One region of the Phytobacter sp. V91 genome, then DNA from elsewhere that is predicted to be linked to it. Evidence: predicted binding sites of a transcription regulator. Region 1 holds the regulator's gene; the other holds the start of a gene.

What was found. The regulator sigma-54, encoded in region 1, starts transcription at its own class of promoters, with help from an activator protein. The targets are predictions, from matches to a motif close to GTTGGCACANNTTTCGCTNT.
Region 2: the regulator sigma-54 is predicted to act here: its motif matches at 1,814-1,833, upstream of glnK (P-II family nitrogen regulator).

Annotation. Positions count from the first base shown of each region.
Region 1 is NZ_CBFFRJ010000017.1:9,237-17,589, reverse strand. It holds gene kdsC (3-deoxy-manno-octulosonate-8-phosphatase KdsC) at 1-393, shown strand, start outside; gene lptC (LPS export ABC transporter periplasmic protein LptC) at 390-965, shown strand; gene lptA (lipopolysaccharide ABC transporter substrate-binding protein LptA) at 934-1,500, shown strand; gene lptB (LPS export ABC transporter ATP-binding protein) at 1,507-2,232, shown strand; gene rpoN (RNA polymerase factor sigma-54) at 2,281-3,714, shown strand; gene hpf (ribosome hibernation promoting factor) at 3,737-4,024, shown strand; gene ptsN (PTS IIA-like nitrogen regulatory protein PtsN) at 4,106-4,597, shown strand; gene rapZ (RNase adapter RapZ) at 4,643-5,497, shown strand; gene npr (PTS phosphocarrier protein NPr) at 5,494-5,766, shown strand; gene mtgA (monofunctional biosynthetic peptidoglycan transglycosylase) at 5,814-6,533, opposite strand; gene elbB (isoprenoid biosynthesis glyoxalase ElbB) at 6,539-7,192, opposite strand; gene arcB (aerobic respiration two-component sensor histidine kinase ArcB) at 7,424-8,353, opposite strand, start outside.
Region 2 is NZ_CBFFRJ010000007.1:98-8,450, forward strand. It holds partial or broken gene ACSZO4_RS02450 (IS4 family transposase) at 1-48, shown strand, start outside; gene amtB (ammonium transporter AmtB) at 102-1,388, opposite strand; gene glnK (P-II family nitrogen regulator) at 1,422-1,760, opposite strand; gene ACSZO4_RS02465 (SmdB family multidrug efflux ABC transporter permease/ATP-binding protein) at 2,016-3,794, opposite strand; gene ACSZO4_RS02470 (SmdA family multidrug ABC transporter permease/ATP-binding protein) at 3,787-5,550, opposite strand; gene ACSZO4_RS02475 (Lrp/AsnC family transcriptional regulator) at 5,596-6,054, opposite strand; gene ACSZO4_RS02480 (PLP-dependent cysteine synthase family protein) at 6,170-7,216, shown strand; gene cof (HMP-PP phosphatase) at 7,263-8,081, opposite strand; gene ACSZO4_RS02490 (SgrR family transcriptional regulator) at 8,255-8,353, shown strand, end outside.

The sequences.
Region 1 (8,353 bases):
GGTTACGGTATCCGTTGTGCATTAACATCTGGCATTGAAGTGGCCATCATTACCGGGCGAAAAGCTAAACTATTAGAAGACCGCTGCGAAACCTTAGGGATAGCGCATCTTTACCAGGGTCAGTCAGACAAACTGCTGGCCTACCGTGAGCTGTTGACGAAGTTTGCATTGCAGCCGGAGCAGGTGGCTTATGTCGGTGATGACCTGATTGACTGGCCGGTGATGGCAGAAATTGGCCTGAGCGTTGCCGTTGCAGATGCGCACCCGCTGTTGATCCCTCGCGCGGATTACATTACGCGCATTGCCGGAGGCCGTGGCGCCGTCCGTGAAGTTTGCGATTTATTATTACTGGCGCAAGGTAAACTTGATGAGGCCAAAGGGCAATCAATATGAGTAAAACCATACGTTGGGTCATCATCATGCTGGCGCTGCTCGTACTGGTACTGATTGGCGTCAATCTGGCGGACCGGGAACAACCGGCCCCCGTAAACACCAACAACAGTGATCCAACGTATAAAAGCGAGCATACCGATACGGTAGTCTACAGCCCGGAAGGCGCCCTGAACTACCGACTGATCGCCCAGCATGTGGAGTATTTCTCTACGGACGCGGTCACATGGTTTACCCAGCCAGTCCTGACGACCTTTGATAAAGACAAAACCCCTGGCTGGTCGATTAAGGCGGATAAAGCCAAACTGACCAACGACAGAATGCTTTATCTTTACGGCAATGTTGAGGTCAACGCGCTGACTGCGGACGCTCAACTACGAAAAATTACGACGGATAACGCCCAAATAAATCTGGTCACTCAGGATGTGACCTCCGATGACCAGGTGACGTTATACGGAACGACATTTAATTCCACCGGCCTGAAAATGCGCGGCAATTTACGCAGCAAAACCGCAGAGCTGATTGAAAAGGTTAGAAGCTCATATGAAATTCAAAACAAACAAACTCAGCCTTAATGTTGCCCTGGCCAGCGTCCTTTTTGCTGCCAGCCTTCCGGCGCTTGCGGTCACTGGTGATACTGAACAGCCAATCCATATCGACTCGGATCAACAATCTCTGGATATGCAGGGCAACGTCGTCACCTTCACCGGTAATGTTGTTGTGACCCAGGGCACGATCAAAATTAACGCTGACAAAGTTGTGGTAACACGTCCTGGCGGAGAGCAGGGAAAAGAGGTGATTGACGGTTACGGCAATCCAGCGACCTTTTATCAGTTACAGGACAACGGTAAACCGGTAAAAGGCCATGCCTCACATATGCATTACGAACTGGCCAAAGACTTTGTGGTTCTGACGGGCAATGCCTATCTTGAACAGCTTGATAGCAATATCAAAGGCGACAAAATCACCTACCTGGTGAAAGAGCAGAAGATGCAGGCGTTCAGCGAGAAAGGTAAACGTGTCACCACGGTTCTGGTACCGTCGCAGTTGCAGAATAAGAGCAACGATCAGAATCAAAACCCGGCTCCGGCGCAAAAAAAGAGTAACTAATACGTTATGGCAACATTAACTGCAAAGAATCTCGCGAAGGCCTACAAAGGTCGTCGCGTCGTGGAAGACGTGAGCCTGACCGTCAATTCGGGTGAGATCGTCGGCCTGTTAGGCCCTAATGGCGCCGGGAAGACCACCACGTTTTACATGGTCGTGGGCATTGTGCCGCGCGATGCTGGCAATATCATTATTGATGATGAAGACATTAGCCTGCTGCCGCTGCATGCGCGTGCCCGTCGTGGTATCGGCTATCTTCCACAGGAAGCGTCCATTTTCCGTCGCCTCAGCGTTTTTGATAACCTGATGGCCGTCCTGCAGATTCGGGACGACCTCAGCGCAGAACAGCGCACTGACCGGGCGAACGAATTGATGGAAGAGTTTCATATTGAACACCTGCGCGATAGCCTTGGCCAGGCATTATCCGGCGGTGAACGTCGTCGTGTAGAAATCGCCCGCGCCCTGGCGGCTAATCCTAAGTTTATTCTGCTGGATGAACCCTTTGCCGGCGTTGACCCGATTTCCGTTATCGACATCAAACGTATCATTGAGCATTTACGTGACAGTGGGCTGGGTGTGTTAATCACCGACCACAACGTGCGTGAAACTCTGGCAGTCTGCGAGCGTGCCTATATCGTCAGTCAGGGCCACTTAATCGCCCATGGAACCCCACAGCAAATCCTTGAAGACGAACACGTTAAGCGCGTATATCTTGGGGAAGACTTCAGACTCTGATAGGGTAGAGTTTATTGACGTGTTTAGTCGGAGAGTACTGCTCTGAATATGAAGCAAGGTTTGCAATTAAGGCTCAGCCAACAGCTGGCCATGACGCCGCAGCTGCAACAGGCTATTCGCCTGTTACAGCTGTCCACGTTGGAACTCCAGCAAGAACTTCAGCAAGCGCTGGAGAGTAACCCGTTGCTGGAACAAACCGATCTTCATGAAGAAGTGGAAACGCAGCAGTCTCAGGATAGCGAAAACCTCGACAGCGTAGATGCGCTCGAACAGAAAGATATGCCAGAAGAGTTACCTCTGGATGCCAGCTGGGACGAGATCTACACCGCAGGCACGCCTTCCGGTAGCAGCACCGATTACATTGATGACGAACTGCCCGTCTATCAGGGCGAAACCACGCAGTCATTGCAGGATTACCTGATGTGGCAAGTGGAGCTGACGCCTTTCTCCGACACTGACCGGGCCATCGCAACCTCCATTGTTGATGCCGTGGACGATACCGGTTACCTCACCGTGCCCCTGGAAGATATCCTTGAGAGCATGGGGGATGAAGAGATTGGCCTTGATGAAATCGAAGCGGTGCTTAAGCGTATCCAGCGTTTCGACCCGGTGGGCGTCGCGGCAAAAGATCTGCGTGACTGTCTGCTAATCCAGCTTTCACAGTTTGCCAAAGACACGCCCTGGCGCGATGAAGCGCAGCTGATCATCAGTGAGCATCTTGATCTGCTGGCTAATCATGATTTCCGCACCCTGATGCGCGTTACCCGTCTGAAAGAAGATGTACTGAAAGAAGCAGTGAATTTAATCCAGTCGCTGGATCCGCGTCCGGGTCAGTCAATCCAGACCGGCGAACCTGAGTATGTCATTCCGGATGTACTGGTTCGTAAACACAACACCCGCTGGGTGGTGGAACTGAACTCAGACAGCATCCCGCGTTTGCAAATCAATCAGCACTACGCCGCAATGTGTGGCGGTGCGCGTAACGATGCAGACAGCCAGTTTATTCGCAGTAATTTACAGGATGCGAAGTGGCTGATAAAAAGTCTGGAAAGCCGTAACGACACCCTGCTTCGGGTAAGTCGCTGCATCGTCGAACAGCAGCAAGCCTTTTTTGAACAGGGAGAGGAGTTCATGAAACCGATGGTGCTGGCGGATATCGCCCAGGCCGTTGAGATGCATGAATCGACCATCTCCCGTGTGACCACGCAAAAATACCTCCACAGTCCGCGAGGCATTTTTGAACTCAAATATTTTTTCTCCAGCCACGTGAATACCGAAGGTGGCGGCGAAGCCTCGTCGACGGCAATCCGGGCGCTGGTGAAAAAATTGATCGCCGCAGAGAATCCTGCGAAGCCACTGAGTGACAGTAAACTGACGTCCATGCTGTCCGACCAGGGCATCATGGTAGCGCGGCGTACCGTTGCAAAATATCGAGAGTCTTTATCCATTCCGCCGTCAAATCAGCGTAAACAGCTGGTCTGACCCAACCGATAAGGAAGACACTATGCAGCTTAACATCACAGGACAGAACGTCGAGATCACCGAGGCCCTGCGTGAATTTGTCAATGCCAAGTTCGCGAAACTCGAGCAATACTTCGAGAGGATTAATCAGGTCTATATTGTGTTGAAAGTGGAGAAAGTGACTCATACCTCGGATGCGACTTTGCATGTAAATGGTGGTGAAATTCATGCCAGTGCGGAAGGTCAGGATATGTACGCTGCTATTGACGGTTTAATTGATAAACTGGCGCGCCAGCTGACGAAACATAAAGATAAACTGAAACAACACTAATTGTCCGGGCATGAGCCTGGTGCATTTCCACCCTACCGCGACCCGGTAGGGTGACTGCACTGGCATTGCTCAGGTGAAATTATGATGAACAACGATTCCGCTCTACAATTGAGCAATGTCCTTAACCAGGAATGTACCCGTAGTGGCGTTCACTGCCAGAGCAAAAAACGTGCGCTGGAGATCATCAGTGAGCTTGCCGCAAAGCAGTTAAGCCTGCCGCCTCAGGTGGTTTTCGAAGCGATCCTCACGCGCGAGAAAATGGGCAGTACGGGTATTGGCAATGGGATTGCTATCCCTCATGGCAAGCTCGAAGAAGATACGCTTCGCGCGGTGGGTGTTTTTGTGCAACTGGAAACGCCGATTGCCTTTGATGCCATTGATAACCAACCTGTCGATCTGCTGTTTGCACTCCTTGTGCCAGCTGACCAGACAAAAACGCACTTACATACCCTCTCTTTAGTGGCAAAACGCCTGGCTGACAAAACCATCTGTCGCCGCCTGCGCTCTGCACAAAGTGATGAAGAACTGTACCAAATCATCACGCTGACAGAAGGCGAACAGGACGATGCGTAGCCAATTCGTCACCGTTTCATCCATGGCAGTGAGGAGAAATGGCCCATGGTCCTGATGATTGTGAGTGGTCGTTCTGGCTCGGGGAAATCCGTTGCGTTGCGCGCGCTGGAAGACATGGGATTTTACTGCGTCGATAACCTGCCCGTCGTCCTGCTTCCTGAACTGGCAAGAACCCTGGCCGACAGACAAACCTCAGCGGCTGTCAGTATCGATGTGCGTAATATGCCGGAATCGCCTGAAATCTTTGAGCAGGCCATGAGTAACCTGCCAGAGTATTTCTCGCCGCAGTTGCTGTTCCTCGATGCCGATCGCAACACCTTAATTCGCCGTTACAGCGACACCCGCCGCCTGCATCCGCTTTCCAGCAAAAATTTATCTCTGGAAAGCGCTATTGATGAAGAAAGCAATCTTCTTGAACCTCTGCGCTCCCGTGCGGATCTCATCGTCGACACTTCTGAAATGTCGGTACATGAGCTGGCAGAGATGCTGCGAACCCGCCTGCTTGGCAAGCGTGAACGCGAGCTGACGATGGTGTTTGAATCCTTTGGCTTTAAGCACGGGATCCCAATAGACGCCGACTATGTTTTCGACGTCCGCTTTTTACCAAACCCGCACTGGGACCCCAAACTTCGTCCGATGACCGGCCTCGACAGACCTGTCGCCGCCTTCCTCGACAGGCACACCGAAGTCCACAATTTCATCTACCAGACGCGCAGTTATCTCGAACTTTGGTTGCCGATGCTGGAAACCAATAACCGTAGCTACCTGACCGTGGCGATTGGCTGTACTGGTGGTAAGCACCGCTCTGTCTATGTTGCTGAACAGCTTGCCGATTACTTCCGTTCGCGCGGCAAAAACGTTCAGTCCCGTCACCGTACGCTGGAAAAACGTAAAACATGACCGTAAAACAAACTGTCGAAATCACCAACAGGCTGGGTATGCATGCGCGCCCGGCCATGAAACTGTTTGAACTGGTTCAGGGGTTTGATGCTGAAGTTCTCCTGCGCAATGACGAGGGAACGGAAGCGGAAGCCAGCAGCGTGATCGCCTTGCTGATGCTGGATTCAGCCAAAGGACGACAGATTGAAATTGAAGCAAATGGCCCTCAGGAAGAAGAGGCGCTGGCCGCGGTTATTGCACTATTTAATGCCGGATTTGACGAAGAGTAACCCTCTCCTGCCGGAGAGGGCCGCACGCTTCAATCACCAGTATTCAATCAATGGAGCCGGTTGCGCTCCAGAAATGTTTCCCCACCTAACTGACGCATCTGACGCAGGATCCACGCCTGCCGACTGCGCACATACCCCGAAGGCGCATCAGCCCGAAAGCGGTGGGGATTGGGTAACACTGCCGCCAGCAGTGCGGCTTCCGACATCGTGAGCTTGCTGGCAGGCTTATGGAAATAACGCTGCGCGGCCTCTTCCACGCCAAATACTCCGTCACCGAACTCAGCAATATTCAGATAGACAGTAAGGATCCGTCGCTTGGTCCAGACAACCTCCATCGTGAGCGTCAGACCCGCCTCCAGCCCTTTACGCAACCAGCTCTTGCCATCCCATAGCAGCAGGTTTTTCATCGTCTGCTGGGAAATTGTCGATGCGCCACGAATGCGGTTTTCATGCCGCTCATTATGCGACAGGGCTTTTTCGATCGCGCCAAAATCCAGACCCCAGTGTTCCGGGAAACGCTGATCCTCTGAAGCGATCACCGCCAGCGCTACCCAGGGCGAGATCTCATCCATGGAAACCCAGTCCGAATGCGCAACATAGCCAAAATCACCCGTAAGCCAGGCCTTCGCCTGCCGCTCAACCATCACCGCGGAGAAAGGAACGGGCAGAAAACTGAACAGAATAATGCCTCCGCCCCAGAAAATAGCCAGCGCCAGCGCCATCCGTAAAAGTAGTCGTTTGATCCGGATTTTAAGCGGACCACTCACTCCTCTCATTTCGTGAGTACCAGCACACGCGCCACCAACTTTTCAATGCCCGTTGCCGCCTCAACGATGTTCTGCGCCAGCATATACGCCGGGGTTGTCACCACTTTGTTATCTTCATCGACCACGATGTCGTCCACCGGGCAAGGCACATGCTCTGCGCCCATATCCTGCAACGCTTCCGCCGTGTCGATGTCCGTACCTATGGTCAGGCGTAGCGGGAAATCGAAAATTTTCGGCAGCATGGCCGGGGCAATGCAGATAAAGCCGAGCGGTTTACCCGCCTGATGCATCTCACGCGCCAGACGTTTTAGCCCGGCATCGACCACGCATTCGCCTCCCTGGCTTGCAAAATTGCTGAGGTTTTTTGCCGCGCCAAATCCGCCGGGAACAATGAGCGCATCCAGATCGTTTACTGATGCATGCGCCAGTGACTGGATAGATCCGCGGGCGATACGGGCCGCTTCGATCAACACATTTCGGCTTTCATTCATGGGATCGCCGGTCAAATGATTGATCACATCAGACTGGAGTTTATCAGGGGCAAAACACACCGCTTCAGCGCCTTCCCGGGCGATCGCAAGGAGAGTAATCACCGCTTCATGGATCTCCGAACCATCATAAACACCACACCCACTGAGTACGACTCCGACTTTTTTCATTTCGCTTATCCTTTAACCAACAGGCGGTAGATAATTAAAAATTTTGATAAGGACGCTATGCTTCACACATTTCACTGATTGATGTAACATATCATTTAAGATTTGCTATCTTATGTGCGTGCAGTTCAATTTTTCAGACTCCGCCCTTGTAAAAAAAATCTATAACTTTACGGCGCAGCCACGATTTCCCTGGTGTTGGCGCAGTATTCGCGCACCCCGGTTAATCCGGGGTCATTTTTTTCCAGCGTCCGCTACCCAGGTTTTCAACACCGCCACATCCTGTTGCCACTCCTGTTTCATCTCTTCGATCCATTCACCAACGTTATCCCACCATGCAGGAAGATCCGGAGACTGGATTTGCTGCCCTAACTGTTGCAGATGGCGCAGGCCTATTGATCCCGCAGCACCTTTGATCTTATGCCCTTCTTCAACGATCCCTTTTTGATCTCTGGCGGTTAAATTTGACTCCAGCACGCTAAGGTAGCCAGGCATCATTTTCTCAAACACCGCTACGCCGTCAGTAATCAGTTTCGGCCCGACCAGCTCCATGTACTGCTCGAGCATGGCAACATCCAGCAGATTTTGCGATTTGTTATCCGTTGCGGTCATCGTCTCATCCTCGTTGACACTGGTATCCCAGAATTTTTTAATCATGGCAGTTAATGCCGGGACTGCCAGCGGTTTGCTTAACACGTCATCCATTCCGGCCTCAAGATACTCATTTTTATCTTTCAGGACGTTAGCCGTCAGGGCCACCAGGGGCGGAAGATCATCACGGGAGAACTGGCTGGTGAGCAGACGGGAAATATCCAGCCCGGTCATGTCCGGCAACTGGATATCCAGCAAGACCAGGTCGTACTCGCCTGGCCGGAACATCTCAAGCGCCGCTTTACCGGTCATAGCCACATCCACGCTGCTGCCCAGTTTTTCCAGCACCGAACGCGCGACAATGACATTGAGCTCAATATCCTCCACCAGCAGCACGTGCAGGGCCGGCAGCGGCATATCATCATCCTCAAAAGCATCTTCCACCTCTTCCGCCAGCGCAGGGGCATGCACGGTAAGGGTAAAGAGCGAGCCTTTACCTGCCTGGCTGGCCACCACAATATCGCCGCCCATGCTTTTTGCCAGCCGTCGGGAGACCGCAAGGCCAATGCCGGT
Region 2 (8,353 bases), on a different contig from region 1:
TCAAAAACCCGTTATCCGGTGAAACGCAGTGCCGCTCCGCTTAAGTGAACGGCATTATCCCGATGGGAGGCTTTTGTCGCTTTGGAGATAACTCAACTCAATCAGGCGTTGTAGGCATTTTCGCCATGGCTGTTGACGTCCAGCCCTTCGCGCTCTTGATCTTCTGGCACACGCAGACCCACGGTCATGTCAGCCAGTTTGTAACCGATAAAGGCAACGACACCCGACCACACGATGGTGAGAGCGATACTTTCGAGCTGCACCAACAGCTGGTGACCCATGGTTACGCCTTCTGCATAACCCACACCGCCCAGAGACGTTGCCGCGAAGATACCGGTCATGATGCAACCAACGATACCGCAAACACCGTGGACACCGAACACATCACATGGGTCATCCACACGCAGCCAGCGTTTCAGAGCAGTCACGCCCCACAGACCCGCCAGACCTGCAACGATACCGACGATCAGCGCACCGCCCACACCGACGTAACCACATGCCGGGGTGATACCAACCAGACCTGCAATCGCGCCAGAACATGCGCCCAGCAGAGAAGGTTTACCGCGCAGCGCCCACTCACCAAATACCCAGGAGAGGATAGCGCCCGCCGTTGCAACAACGGTGTTCACGAAAGCCAGCGCAGCGATTTCATTGGCAGCACTTGCAGAACCGGCGTTGAAACCGAACCAGCCAAAGTAGAGGATCGCAGTACCAATAAATACCATCGGCAGGTTGTGCGGTTTGAATGCTTCTTTACCGAAGCCCACACGTTTGCCAATCAGGTATGCACCCACCAGACCTGCAACAGCGGCGTTGATATGAACAACAGTACCGCCCGCAAAGTCCATAGCGCCGTGAGAAGCCAGCAGACCGCCGCCCCAGACCATGTGCGCAATCGGCACATAGGAGAGCGTCATCCACACCACGACAAAGATCAGTACCGCAGAGAAGCGGATACGTTCAGCCAGCGCACCGACGATAAGGCCAACGGTAATCGCCGCGAATGAGCCCTGGAACGCAACGTGGATATACTGGTAGAAGCTACCCATCACCGCCGTCAGTTCGATATTTTTCAGCATCGCCCAGTTAAAGCTACCGAAGAAGCTATTGCCTTCACTGAACGCCAGGGAGTAACCATAAACAACCCACAGGACACAAACCAGTGCGAAGGTAACCGCCACCTGCGTCAGCATGGAGAGTACGTTTTTGCCACGAATCAGACCGCCGTAGAACAGGGCGATACCTGGGATCGTCATGAACAGCACCAGCGCGGTGCAGATCATCATAAAGGCGTTGTCCGCTTTATCAGCGACAGCCGGAGCTGCCATCGCAAGTCCTGGCAGTAATGCCAGTGAGGCAAGACCTGCTTTCAATATTGCTTTCTTCATTTTATTCCCCATCCTTCTCACTGTGTGCAGGTATTACAGTGCCGCTTCGTCGGCTTCGCCGGTACGAATACGAATCACACGTTGCAGCTCAGCAACGAAAATTTTGCCGTCGCCAATTTTTCCGGTGTATGCCGCTTTGCTAATGACATCAATGACTTCATCGAGCTGGTCATCAGCAATGGCCACATCAATCTTCACTTTTGGCAGAAAGTTAACGCTGTACTCTGCACCACGGTACAGTTCAGCATGCCCCTTCTGACGGCCGAAACCTTTCACTTCAGTAACGGTCAACCCTTGAATACCAATTGAAGACAATGCTTCACGAACATCTTCCAGTTTGAATGGCTTAATGACCACGGTAACCAGCTTCATAGATCCCCCTCCAGTCGAAAATCGATAATGGCCGCAGCTAACACGCAGAAGATATTGCAAGGGCTGTGCCAAAAATGAAAATCGGGCAATTTTCAGTCTGTTAAGCCTTGAGATGGGGGTGGGGTTATCACGGGATGAAAACGGGAACTGTTCAGAATGTTCCTGGAAAAGAAAAACGCACCACATTAGTGCATGGTGCGTTAGTTTTTTGCACCAACAGAGATTCCTGTCAGTAGCCTGCCTGATTATGGTGCATCAGGCGATTAGCGATTCTTCTCGCTCGCTGGCCGCCAACTCTTCCCCGGCCAGTTGCAGTTGATACATCTGCCAGTAGCGCCCTTTGGCTTCAAGGAGTTGCTGATGAGTTCCGCGTTCAACGGCCTGACCACGATGCAGTACCAGGATCGTTTCGGCTTCCACAATGGTCGACAAACGGTGGGCAATCACCACAAGCGTGGTATGTTGCCGCACCGCAGCCAGTGCCTGAGAGATAGCCTGTTCGGTACCCGAATCAATGTTGGCGGTCGCTTCATCAAGGATCAGGATTTGCGGCGTCTCAACCAGCACCCGCGCCAGCGCCAGTAACTGCTTCTGACCGACGGAAAGGTTGTTACCCTGCTCGCCAAGGCGTGTATAGATGCCGTCACTCATTTCGCGCGCCAGGTCAGCAAGCTGTACGGCTTCCAGCGCCTGCCAGACCTGCGCTTCGCTAATGTCTCGCCCCAGCGTAACGTTGGCAAAGAAGCTGTCGGCCATGACTACCGGATCCTGCTGAACCATGGCGACGCCCTGGCGCAGCGTGGCATGACTGAGGCTGCTGAGCGGACGACCGTCCAGACGGATCTCCCCTTTCGTGAGTGGGTAATAGCCCATTAGCAGGTTCGCAAGCGTGCTTTTCCCGCTGCCGGTATGCCCAACCAACGCAACAAAACTGCGTGCAGGCACCTTCAGGTTGATATCCTGAAGCACCAGTCGCTCGTCCCGATAAGCAAACGAAAGGTTATCGATATCAATCGCACCGCTGCTCAGGGGCTTATCATCATCGCCGTAGGTCTGGCGCGGGCAATCCATCAATTCAAAGACACGCTCCCCGGCCACCACCGCTTGTTGCAGCATCGATTGCTGAGTGGTGAGCTCAATTAATGGCTCGTTAAGACGCCCCAGGTAACTAATGAAGGCATATAAAACCCCCACCTCCATGGAGCCGGTGGCACTGAAACTGAACAGCATCAGCAACCCGCAAAGGATCAATGTGCTGAACAGGCTCAACAGTGGGCGCAGTAAAAAACCATCGAGGCGCAACGTTTGCATACGCGCCAGATAATGAGAGCGACTCGCCTCCCCCATTCTCTCGCCAAAGCGCCCCTGCTGGCGAAACTGCTGGATAACGCTCATCCCGTTGATGACTTCATTAAAGCCATCGTTAATGTCCGCAAGCCAGGCGCGCATACGTCTGACGATCGGCGTGCTGTAGCGCTGATAAATCAGCATCACAATCAATACCGCCGGGAAAATGGCAACTGCCACCAGCGCCATACGCCAGTCGAGACTAAACATGGCGACCAGCATGGCCCCGATCAGCGCCGCACTGCGTAGCACGGTGGCGACCACCGTCACATACAGGTCACGAATCACCTCCGTGTCGTTAGTGACCCGGGAAATAATCTGCCCGACCGGCTGGGTATCGAAGGCCGCGAGCGGCTGACGCAATGCGGCATCCATCACATCGGTGCGCAATTGCTGTACGACGCCGACAGCCGCCTGATTAAACAGCAGCGACTGGGCGTAATGCAGCCCTGCAGCCAGCACCTGCAGGCCAACATAAGCCACCACCAGGCCGACAACCAGACCCAGCGGCAGATAGCTTTTCGCCACCATATTATCGATAAAGTAGCTGATCAGCGCCGGGCCAGAGACTTCCGCTGCCGCCGCACCCCATAACATCAATACCGCTTTAAGCAGAGGTTTACGCCACGGACTTCCGTAGACCAGCAGCCGCTTTAAGGTTGGCCATAGTTGCCCAAAATTACGCATGACCGGCCTCCTCTGGCGCATCATCCAGCGCCGCTTCCAGCTGTTGATAACGGTACATATCGCGATACCAGCCGGGCTGACGGGCCAGTAGCTCGTGCTGCCCGCGCTGGGCAAGATGCCCGTGCTGCAGCACCAGAATTTCGCTGGCCTCAGTCAGGGCTGACAGCCGATGCGCGCTGATAATCACCGTGCGACCTTCTCCCCACTGACGCAGGTTATGCAGAATTTGATGCTCAGTGCGTCCGTCAACGGCGGAAAGCGCATCATCGAGCAGCAGAATTTCGGCATTGAGCAGGAGGGCCCGGGCAATAGAAATTCGTTGCTTTTGCCCACCGGAAAGCATCACACCACGCTCGCCCACCGCGGTCTCGTAACCCTGCGGCAGGCGCAAAATATCGTCATGCACGCTGGCAAGTCTGGCCGCGTGCTCAATCTCCTGCTGAGTCGCACCGGGTTTACCCAGCGCAATATTGCTGGCGACAGTATCAGAGAACAGGAACGGAGTCTGATTAACCACCGCCAGGCGGCTGCGCCAGTCATCCAGCTTAAGCTGTCTCAGTGCCATATTGTGGAAGCGTATATCCCCCTCTTCCACATCGAAATGGCGCTGAATCAACGCCAGTAAGGTACTTTTTCCGGCCCCCGTCGGCCCGCAAATCCCCAGCATTTGACCCGGTTTGAGGATGACATTGATATTATTCAGCACCGGGTGTGTCGTTTGCGGCCAGCTAAACTGGCGAATGGCAATCTCCAGCGTGCCGCGCCCGGCGGGTACGGGTTCGGTGCCGTCACTCACCACCGGCGCTTCTGCCAGCAGGTCGCGAATACGGGAATAAGCCGCACTGCCACGCTCAACGATGTTGAACATCCAGGCCAGAGCTAACATCGGCCAAATCATCAATCCCAGATACATCATAAAGCTGGTCAGTTGCCCGAGCGTCAGCGAGCCCTGCACCACCATCCAGCTCCCGCCGCCGATTGCCAGCAGGTTGGCCATTCCGATGGCAATATAGATAGTGGGATCAAAACGGGCATCAACGCGCGCCACACGCATATTTTTCGCCCCCGTGTCCGCAGCTTCACCGGCAAATAGCCTTGACTGCCGATCTTCCAGGCCAAAGGCTTTGATCATCCGAATGCTGGTCATGCTCTCCTGGGTACGATCATTCAATGCGGAGAAAGCGGCCTGCGCCAGTTTGAAGCGCTGATGCAGCTGATCGCCATAACGCTTGATCACCAGCGCCATAATCGGCATCGGTAGCAGCGACAATAAGGTGAGCTGCCAGCTGATTTGCGTCGACATCACAACCAGCACCACACATCCCATCACCAGCGAGTCCACCAGGGTCAGCACCCCTTCACCGGCAGCAAAGACCACGCGATCCACATCGTTGGTGGCCCTGGCCATGAGATCGCCGGTACGATGCCGCAAATAGAACTCCGGATGCTGGCGGCTTAACTGACGATAAAAGTCTTCTCGCAGTTCAACGGCGAGTTGATAAGAGGCACCAAACAGCCAGACACGCCAGACATAGCGCAACAGATAGGTGACAATAGCGATCAACACCAGCAGACCGATCCACATCAGTAACTGTGAGGCGGTATAGTGCTGTCGGGTGACGCCATCAACAAGGATCCCCACCACTTTGGGCGGAACGAGTTGCAAAATGGCAATGATGATAAGCAAGCCAACGGCACCGAGATAGCGTCGCCATTCCCGGCGAAAATACCAGCTTAACTGAGCAAATAATCGCACGCGGTAACATCCTGAACGTGATTTTTCCGGCCACCGCCGGGAGGGTTATTCAATGGGTAAAGCCGTGGTGTATTTAATCTGCTCCATGGCGAAACTCGACGTCACATCTGAAAGCCCGGGCACACTGTTGACCAGCTTCTTATAGAAATCATCGTATCGTTTCATGTCGGCTACCTGAACGCGTAGCAGGTAGTCATACTCACCCGCCATACGCCAGAACCCAAGCACTTCCGGCATTTCCGTCACCACGGCGGTGAAGCGCGAGTACCAGTCACTGCTATGGTGCTGGGTCTTGATCAGCACAAATGCGGTCAGGCTTAGCCCGAGTTTTTCCGCATCCAGCATCGCCACGCGCGCCAGAAGAATACCGTCATCTTCCAGCCGTTTTAACCGTTTCCAGCATGGCGTGGTGGTCAGATTAACGGCATCCGCCAGCGCCTGCAAAGAGAGCGAGCAGTCCCGTTGCAGTAATGAAAGCAACTTTCGGTCAATTTTATCTATCATTACGACCTCATAGAGAAAATTTTTCTCCCTGCATTCTATTCCAAAGGCAAAATGGCAACAATTTTTTCTGCGCTTTGTTCTATTCTGGGCACAAAATGACAAATGGAAAAGATGCATGAACAGTGACTGGGTTAAACACGCAATTAGCGAAATCAATGCCGATTATCAGCGCTCGGCAGATACCCATCTGATTCGCCTCACGCTCCCGGCATTCAAGGGCATTGAGCTCTATTTAAAAGATGAAAGCACCCATCCTACCGGCAGCCTGAAGCACCGCCTGGCACGCTCGCTGTTTCTCTATGGTCTGTGCAATGGCTGGATTAAAGAAGGCACCACCATCATTGAGGCCTCCTCGGGTTCCACTGCGGTGTCGGAAGCGTATTTCGCCCGCTTACTGGGTTTGCCGTTTATCGCGGTGATGCCACGCTATACGGCAAAACGAAAAATCGAGCAGATTGAGTTTTACGGCGGACGTTGCCATTTTGTCGACAGCGCCTGCGAAATCTATGAAGTCTCAGAGAGGCTGGCCCGCGACCTGAATGGTCACTATATGGATCAGTTTACTTTTGCCGAACGCGCCACCGACTGGCGGGGAAATAACAATATTGCCGACAGTATTTTCCGCCAGATGAAAAATGAGCCGCATCCGGTACCTGAGTGCATTGTGATGAGCGCCGGCACCGGGGGCACTTCTGCCACCATTGGCCGCTACATTCGCTGCCAGGGCTACGACACCCGCTTAATGGTGGTTGATCCTGAAAATTCGGTATTTATGGATTTCTGGCAAACCCGCAACGCAGAACTGCGCTCCGCCACTGGCAGTAAAATAGAGGGTATCGGGCGGCCCCGCGTTGAGCCCTCTTTTATTCCAGATGTGGTCGATGAAATACTGCGCGTGCCGGATGCGGCGAGCGTGGCCACGGCCCTGTGGCTGGAAAGCCAGCTGGGCCGCAAAGTCGGCGCCTCGACCGGAACCAATATGTGGGGTGCGCTGAACATGGCTGCTCGCATGCGCGAACAGGGTCGTACCGGCTCGATTGTGACCCTGTTGTGCGACAGCGGGGAACGCTATCTCGAAACCTACTACGATGCGCAGTGGGTCGGGAACAATATTGGTGATATCCGCCCCTGGCAGGACAGGATTAGCCAACTGATGAAATAAAAAAAGCCAGACGTAGTGTTGTGTCTGGCTTGCTGGAAAAATCTCGTCATTCGGGGGAATAAGGAAGATGTGGTGTATCCAGCCAATGCGTTAAATAATGGGATACCGCCTGATTACGGCAGTGTCCGATAACCGGTAAATCGGGCAGTGCGGCGCGCAGTTGCGGCATCGCATTGCCCATAATCAGCCCACGCCCGACGCTCGCCAGCATCTCTGCGTCATTCATCGCATCACCAAACGCCATACAATCCTGCAACTGCACGTTCAGCAATCCACTGAGCAGGGTCAGCGCTGCGCCTTTATTGCATCCGACGGGCAGGACTTCCAGACAGAAAAATGCGGAGAAACAGAGGTGCGCCCGCTCACCCAGCACCTCATTGAGCTGGATACGCAAGCGGCAAAGGTCGTCATGTTCACCTACAAAGCAGACTTTGGTTACCTCATGGGCAGGTAAGCGTTTCAGATCGATAAGCTGATAGGTGAAGCCGCTGTACAGATGTTCATTCATCGCATCAGGAATGGGCTTGTTGGTCAGCCAGCCTGAGTCATTAAACGCGTGGATACTGGCCTGAGTGTCCCATTTGCTGTGCAGCACCAGCTCAGCCACTTCCGGTTCGAGATCCTGACGATGTAACAACTCGCCGTCGAGTGAGTGAACACGCGTGCCGTTACCGGTTATCAGAAACGCATCAAGTGAAATTGCGCTGACGATTTTACGCATTTCCAGCGCATGCCGGCCCGTCGCAAACGTCAGGGTAATATCGCGCTCCCGCAGGCGGCGCAGGGTCGTCAGGGTCTGCTCTCCTAAACGGTGATCGGGCATGAGCAATGTGCCATCCATATCAAAAGCAGCCAGCCGGGCCATATTCGTCTCCAGAGTTTATCGCGTCATATTGCGCAAAAGTATTGCCTGATATATACGGAAGTAATAGTGAGAAGATGGATAAAATTGTTCCGGGTTTATAGCCAAAATAATGCGGGTTGCATCGCGACGGAATGCGAAGCCAACAAAGAGGCAACCAGGAGTATGACGGATATATGCGACAACTTAACCGACTCAATCAGTATCAGCGCTTATGGCAGATTTCAGCAGGCGCCCCTCAGCAGGTCAGCGTGGCCTGTCTCGCCGCAGATTGT